Regions from separate parts of the Streptomyces sp. NPDC107521 genome, predicted to be linked through region 1. Evidence: predicted binding sites of a transcription regulator. Region 1 holds the regulator's gene; the other holds the start of a gene.

Region 1 (3,408 bases):
TGAAGGTGTTGGGGCGGTGGGCGGACCCTGCATGCTGACCACCGGCGGCGCCGGGCCCGTTCCCGCCCGCGCACCCGCCCGGGGCACCCGCCCGGACCGATGCCGGGGCGCCGCCGCGAGCTGTCGACGGAGTGACCGGGAGGGACCGACCATCGTGATACGCGTGAGCGTTCTCGGCTCTGAACCGCTGGAACGGGCCGGGGTCAGGCGCGCCCTGGAGGAGGACGGCAGGGCACGGGTCGTCGGCGAGACGGCGGCGGCCACCCCGCACCTGCTGCGGACGCACCGCCCGGACGTGCTGGTCAGCAGCCACAGCCGCCCCGAACAGGCCCTGGACGTCCTCCGGTTGTCCAGAGCCTCCGCGGCCCCGGAACCCGCGGGCCTCCCGGCCCCGGCCCATGTGGTCCTCACCGGCGGACTGTCCGAACACTCCACGCGGATGCTGCTGCGCCACGGGGCCCGGGGGACCCTGCTGCGCCGCCACGCCATGCGGCACCTGCCGTGGGCGGTGCGGGCGGCCGCCGCCGGGACCGTCGTGCTCGGCCCCGCCGCCGCGCGGTTCCTGGTCGACCAGTACGTCCACCCCGGTCACACGGCGGACGCGGTGGCGGCGGCGCGCACCCTGCTCGACCGGCTGAGCTCCCGCGAGCACGAGATCGTACGGCTGCTGGCGGAGGGCGCCTCGAACCCCGGTGTGGCCAGGACCCTGGGGATCAGCCCCCACACGGTCAAGGACCACATCCGCGGGGTGTACGCCAAACTGGGCGTGGACAACCGGGTCCAGGCGTCCCGCGTCGTCTGGCAGGCCCAGGTCCCCTCCCGGCCGCCCGCCCCGTGCCCGCCGGACCACCGGCCGTCGTCGCGGGCACCGTGGGTGATCGGTCCGAGGAGGAGCGGCTGAGGGCCACGGGCATCGCGGGCCGGAGGGAGGAAGGCCCGTCCTCCGGCAGGTACCTGAAATCGGTGAACACTCCGGGGCGAAGTGTTCACCGATTTCGTACCCTGCCCCCCGCGGTGTCCTTCGCAGTCCTGCGAGCGGGCCGTCGGCCGGAGCGGGATCCCCGCCCGCACCGCGCCGGGCGGCTGCGGGCCCGACTCAGCCGTTCCGGGGACGCCACACCCGTCCCGCCACGGCCACCGACCGCGCCCCCCACCGCCAGCGCGGCCAGCCGGTCGGCGGAGTCGGCCATCAGGGGCACGGTCATGTACCGGGGCGCACCGTCCCGGCCGCGTCGCCCCTGCGGGCGTAGAGGCGTATCCCGGCCGAGCGCTCCAGCTCCACCGCCCGTGCCGGACCCGCCGCGGGCACCCCGCACCCAGCTCCCGCCGGACCGGGCACGGCCAGGGCCCGCGCCCTCTCACCCGCGTCCCGCTCGAAGGCCGCCTGGTCCCCACGGGACCGGCGGGAGGGGCGCGTCGGGGGTCAGCGGCTCGATGTGGACGACGTCGTACTGACGGCCGCCGAGGCTCCCCAACGACGCCCGCCGCTGGACGGTGGCGGAACCGGCGTCGGCGAAGAGGGCGACGTACCCGGCGGTCCGGAACGCCGCCCGCCCCATGCGCGGCAGGCGCCGTCGCGGTCCGGTGGGCCTCGGGCCGGCCGGGCCCCCGCGCGCGAAGGGCCCGACGGTCCGTGATCGGATCGTCGGGCCCACGAAGCCGCGGCAGCACGCCGGCGGCGCGGCGTCAGTCCGGCTGCTGGGTCTGCCTCCTGGGCCGCCACACGACCAGCGCGCTGGTCTGCTGGACCTCCTGGTACGGCACCAGGTCCCGGCGGTAGGAGGCGTGCACCGCCGCCTCGCGCTGCCGCATCGCGGTCGCGGCGCCCTCCACGGCGTCCGCCAGCTCCGCCACCCGCGCCTGCAACGCGGCGACCTGGTTCTCCAGTTCGATGATGCGCTTGATGCCGGCCAGGTTGATCCCCTCGTCCTGCGACAACTGCTGCACCTGGCGGAGCAGTTCGATGTCGCGGGCCGAGTAGCGCCGGCCGCGCCCGGCCGCCCGGTCCGGGGAGACCAGACCGAGGCGGTCGTACTGGCGCAGGGTCTGCGGGTGCAGGCCGGAGAGCTGGGCCGCCACCGAGATGACGTAGACCGGGGTGTCCTCGGTCAGTTCATACGGATTACGCCGACGACCGTCCATCTCCTCATGCTCCCTTCGCGGCCTGGAACAGCTCCGCGCGCGGATCCTCGTCCGCGCTCGCCTCGCGATACGCCTCCAGCGCGTCACGAGCCTTCCCCGTCAGGTCCGTCGGAACACTCACCTCGACGGTGACGAGGAGATCGCCGCGCGAACCGTCCTTGCGGACCGCGCCCTTGCCCCGGGCACGCATCGTCCGGCCGTTGGGCGTGCCCGCCGGCAGCTTCAGGGTGACCGGCGGCCCGCCCAGGGTGGGCACGCGCACCTCGCCGCCGAGCGCCGCCTCGGTGAACGTGACGGGCACGGTGACGGTGAGGTTGTCGTCCCGGCGGCCGAAGACGGGGTGCTCCTTGACGTGGACGACCACGTACAGGTCGCCCGCCGGACCGCCCCGCTCCCCCGGCGCGCCCTTGCCGCGCAGCCGGATGCGCTGCCCGTCCGACACCCCCGCGGGGATGCGGACCTGCATCGTCCGGGAGGACTTGGCCCGCCCGGAGCCCTTGCAGATGTCGCAGGGGTTCTCCGCGATCAGGCCGCGGCCCTTGCAGTCCGGACACGGGTCGGTCAGCGAGAAGCCGCCGCCCGAGCCGCGGGCGACCTGCCCGGTGCCGACGCAGGTCGGGCACACCCGGGGGGTGCCGTTCTTGTCGCCGGTGCCCGAACAGGCCTTGCAGGGCTGCTGGGACGACATGCGCAGCGGCACCGTCGCCCCCTCGATGGCCTCGGTGAAGCTGAGGGTGACCTCCGACTCCACGTCCTGGCCGCGCCGCGGCTGGGTGCGGGCGCCGGGCCCGGCACCGCCCCGGTTGAACAGGCCCCCGAAGACGTCACCGATCCCGCCGCCGAAGCCGCCGGCCCCGCCCCCGCCCTGGGCGCCCCCGAAGAGGTCGCCCAGGTCGAAGTTGAAGTTGCCGCCGCCCGCGCCCGGCCCGGGGCGGAAGCCGCCGTTGCCGAACAGGGTGCGGGCCTCGTCGTACTCCTTGCGCTTCTTGGGGTCGCCGAGGACGTCGTTCGCCTCGGAGATCTCCTTGAACCGCTCCTCCGCGCGGGCGTTGCCCTTGTTGGCGTCCGGGTGGAACTCGCGGGCGAGCTTCCGGTACGCCTTCTTGATCTCGGCCTCGGTGGCGTCCTTGGGGACGCCGAGAACCTTGTAGTAGTCCTTCTCGATGAAGTCCTTGGTACTCATCCCCGACGTCCCTCCTTCCTCCTGGTGTCCGGCTCAGCCCTCGTCCGGGCCACCGTTCCCCTTGCTCTCCGCGGCGTCGGAAC
Region 2 (3,408 bases), on a different contig from region 1:
CCCGGGGCTCCTCCGTGCGGCCTGCCGCTCCCGGCTCATGGCGCCGGTGTCTCCAGCGCGTAGCCCACGCCGTGCACCGTGCGGATGCGCTCGGCGCCGATCTTGCGGCGCAGCGCCTTGATGTGGCTGTCGACGGTCCGGGTGCCGGAGGCGTCCGCCCAGTCCCACACCTCGGCCAGCAGCTGCTCGCGGGAGAGCACCGCGCGCGGGGTGTTGGCGAGGCAGACCAGCAGGTCGAACTCGGTGGGCGTGAGGTGGACGTCCTCGCCCCGCACCCGCACCCGGCGCTGGGCGTGGTCGATCTCCAGCTCGCCCAGGCGCAGGATGCCGCTCCGGGGGGTGGTCGCGGCCAGCGCCGCCCGCTCCACCCGGCGCAGCAGGACGTGCACCCGCGCGGCCAGTTCCCGCATCGAGAACGGCTTGGTCATGTAGTCGTCGGCGCCGACGCCGAGCCCGACCAGCATGTCCGTCTCGTCGTCGCGCGCCGTCAGCATCAGCACCGGCACCGGGCGCTGCGCCTGGACCCGGCGGCAGACCTCCAGGCCGTCGAAGCCGGGCAGCATGATGTCGAGGATCAGCAGGTCGGGCTGCCACGCCTCGGCCGTGTCGACGGCGGACGGTCCGTCACCCGCCGTTTGCACCAGGAACCCCTCGGCGCGCAGGCGGTTCGCGATGGCGTCCATGATCGTCTGATCGTCCTCGACCACCAGCACCCGGCGCTGTGCGCCCTGCGTGGCGCCCGCCGTGCCGCTGTGGGAGGTCTGTGTCTGGTCCATCGCCCGCCCCTGAGGTGTGCTTTCCGGAATCCGTGGGGTGATCCCATGACTGCGCCCGACGCCCGGAAGATCCGCGTCAGGGCAGCAGCGTACGGGGGATCGCCGCGGCTTTGCTATCCAGGCCCGACGCCGAGATGGACCACGTCGGGAACGCCCCGGGCAACCGGGATCTCTTCGGTACGCACCCGTTGGAACCCGGCATTGCGCAACGTCTCTTCAAAAATCGGAGAAGGTCGCGCGGACCAGACGGCGATCACTCCGCCGGGCCTCAACACCCTTGCGCAGCCCGCGAGTCCGGCCGGGGTGTAGAGCCCGTCGTTGCTCTCGGTGACGGTCCAGTCGGGGCCGTTGTCGATGTCGAGGCAGAGCGCGTCGTACGTGTCCGGCGTCTCGTTGACGTGGGTCACGAGATCGGCCCGGACGATCTCGGTGCGCGGGTCCGCCAGGGCCTCGGCGGACAGTTCGGACAACGGCCCGTCAAGGTGCCAGTCGATGACGGCCGGTTCGCGTTCGACGACGGCGACGCGGCCCCAGCGCGGGTCGGCGGCGGCGTGTGCGAGCGAGAAGCCGACGCCGAGCCCGCCGATCAGCAGATGCGGCGCCGGCCGTCCGTCGAGCGCCTCGGCCGCCGCGTCGACGAGCCGCCGCTCGGAGCGGCCGTCGGAGGTGTCCATGAGGAAGCAGCCGTTGGCGATGATCTGCAGCAGGTCGCCGTGGCGGCGCAGGACGACCTCGCCGTAGGGGCCCTCGCGGCGATCGAGGACCTGGGGGCGGCCGGGGGGATCGGGGGCGGTGATGGCGGGCATCGGTCCATCCTGGCAGGCCCGCCCGCGCGGCGGGGACGGTGGCCGGAAGTGGGGGCGCGAACCGGGGGCCGGGCGCCGCCGGGGGCGCGGTGGCGCTGCCCGGGGGCGGGTCCGGGGCCTCCCGTGCCGGCCGCCTGGGCGGCGCCCGGCCCGTTCCCCGCCCGCCGATCGCTCACAGCGAACGCGGCGCCGGGGCGGGAACAATGGGCCGCCCTCATGCATTGAGTCGACGTAACTCAACTTGACTGTCAAAGGGGAGATCATGGCTGCTGAGTCCGACGCCTTCACACCGCTCGCCCTGCCGGTGCTGCCGCTCGACGACGAGGTCGTGCTGCCCGGGATGGTCGTCCCCCTGGACCTGAACGACGCCGAGGTGCGGGCCGCGGTGGAGGCCGCCCAGGCCGCCGCGGGCGGCGGGTCCGGCAAGCCCCGGCTCCTCCTCGTCCCCCGCGTCGACGGCGCCTACGCCGCGACCGGCGTCCTCGGCACCGTCGAGCAGGTCGGCAGGCTGGCGGACGGCGACCCCGGCGCCCTGATCCGCGGCCGGGGCCGGGTGCGCATCGGCGCCGGCACCACCGGTCCCGGCGCCGCGCTCTGGGTCGAGGGCACCCGGGCCGACGAGTCCCTGCCCGAGCCGCTGCCCGGCCAGGTCGCCGAGCTGGTCACCGAGTACAAGGCCCTCGTCACCGCCTGGCTGCGCAAGCGGGGCGCCTGGCAGGTCGTCGACCGGGTCCAGGCCATCGAGGACGTCTCGGCGCTCGCGGACAACTCCGGCTACTCGCCCTTCCTCACCACCGAGCAGAAGCTCGCCCTGCTGGAGACCGCCGACCCGGTCGCCCGGCTGCGGCTCGCCACCCAGCAGCTCCGCGACCACCTCGCCGAGCAGGACGTCGCCGAGACCATCGCCAAGGACGTCCAGGAGGGCGTGGACAAGCAGCAGCGCGAGTTCCTGCTGCGCCGCCAGCTCGACGCGGTGCGCAAGGAACTGCGGGACCTCAACGGCGACGGGGAGGGCGAGGAGTCCGACGACCACCGGGCCCGCGTGGAGGCCGCCGACCTGCCGGCGCACGTCCGCGAGGCCGCCCTCAAGGAGGTCGCCAAGCTGGAGCGGTCCTCCGACCAGACGCCCGAGGGCTCCTGGATCCGCACCTGGCTGGACACCGTCCTGGAACTGCCCTGGAACGAGCGTACCGAGGACGCCTACGACATCCGCGGCGCCCGTGCCGTCCTGGACGCCGAGCACGCGGGCCTGGAGGACGTGAAGGAGCGGATCACCGAGTACCTGGCGGTGCGCAAGCGCCGCGGCGACCGGGGCCTGGGCGTCGTCGGCGGGCGCCGCGGCGGTGCCGTGCTCGCCCTGGTGGGCCCGCCCGGCGTCGGCAAGACCAGCCTCGGCGAGTCCGTCGCCCACGCCATGGGCCGGGCCTTCGTCCGGGTGGCCCTGGGCGGCGTCCGCGACGAGGCCGAGATCCGCGGCCACCGCCGCACCTACGTGGGCGCGCTGCCCGGCCGGATCGTGCGGGCCGTCAAGGAGGCGGGGTCCATGAACCCGGTCGTCCTGCTCGACGAGATCGACAAGGTCGGCTCCGACTTCCGGGGCGACCCGGCCGCCGCCCTGCTGGAGGTCCTGGACCCGGCGCAGAACCACACCTTCCGCGACCACTACCTGGAGGTCGAACTCGACCTGTCCGACGTGGTGTTCCTGGCCACCGCCAACGTCCTGGAGGCCATCCCGGAGGCCCTGCTGGACCGGATGGAGCTGGTCCGGCTCGACGGCTACACCGAGGACGAGAAGGTCGTCATCGCCCGTGACCACCTGCTCCCGC

The links. Region 1 encodes HspR, which represses chaperone genes until heat shock. Its sites were predicted from a motif close to TTGAGNNNNNNNNNCTCAA; they were not measured.
Region 2: lon (endopeptidase La) is a predicted target of HspR. The motif match lies at 1,804-1,822, and genes of this name have one in related genera.

The regions. Positions count from the first base shown of each region.
Region 1 covers NZ_JBVKAT010000002.1:289,009-292,416, forward strand. Annotated here, with positions in the region: gene ACZ7LB_RS04395 (LuxR C-terminal-related transcriptional regulator) at 164-901, shown strand; gene ACZ7LB_RS04400 (heat shock protein transcriptional repressor HspR) at 1,687-2,142, opposite strand; gene dnaJ (molecular chaperone DnaJ) at 2,147-3,325, opposite strand; gene grpE (nucleotide exchange factor GrpE) at 3,359-3,408, opposite strand, start outside.
Region 2 covers NZ_JBVKAT010000007.1:128,692-132,099, reverse strand. Annotated here, with positions in the region: gene ACZ7LB_RS13370 (sensor histidine kinase) at 1-39, opposite strand, end outside; gene ACZ7LB_RS13365 (response regulator transcription factor) at 36-776, opposite strand; gene ACZ7LB_RS13360 (spermidine synthase family protein) at 890-1,582, opposite strand; gene lon (endopeptidase La) at 1,845-3,408, shown strand, end outside.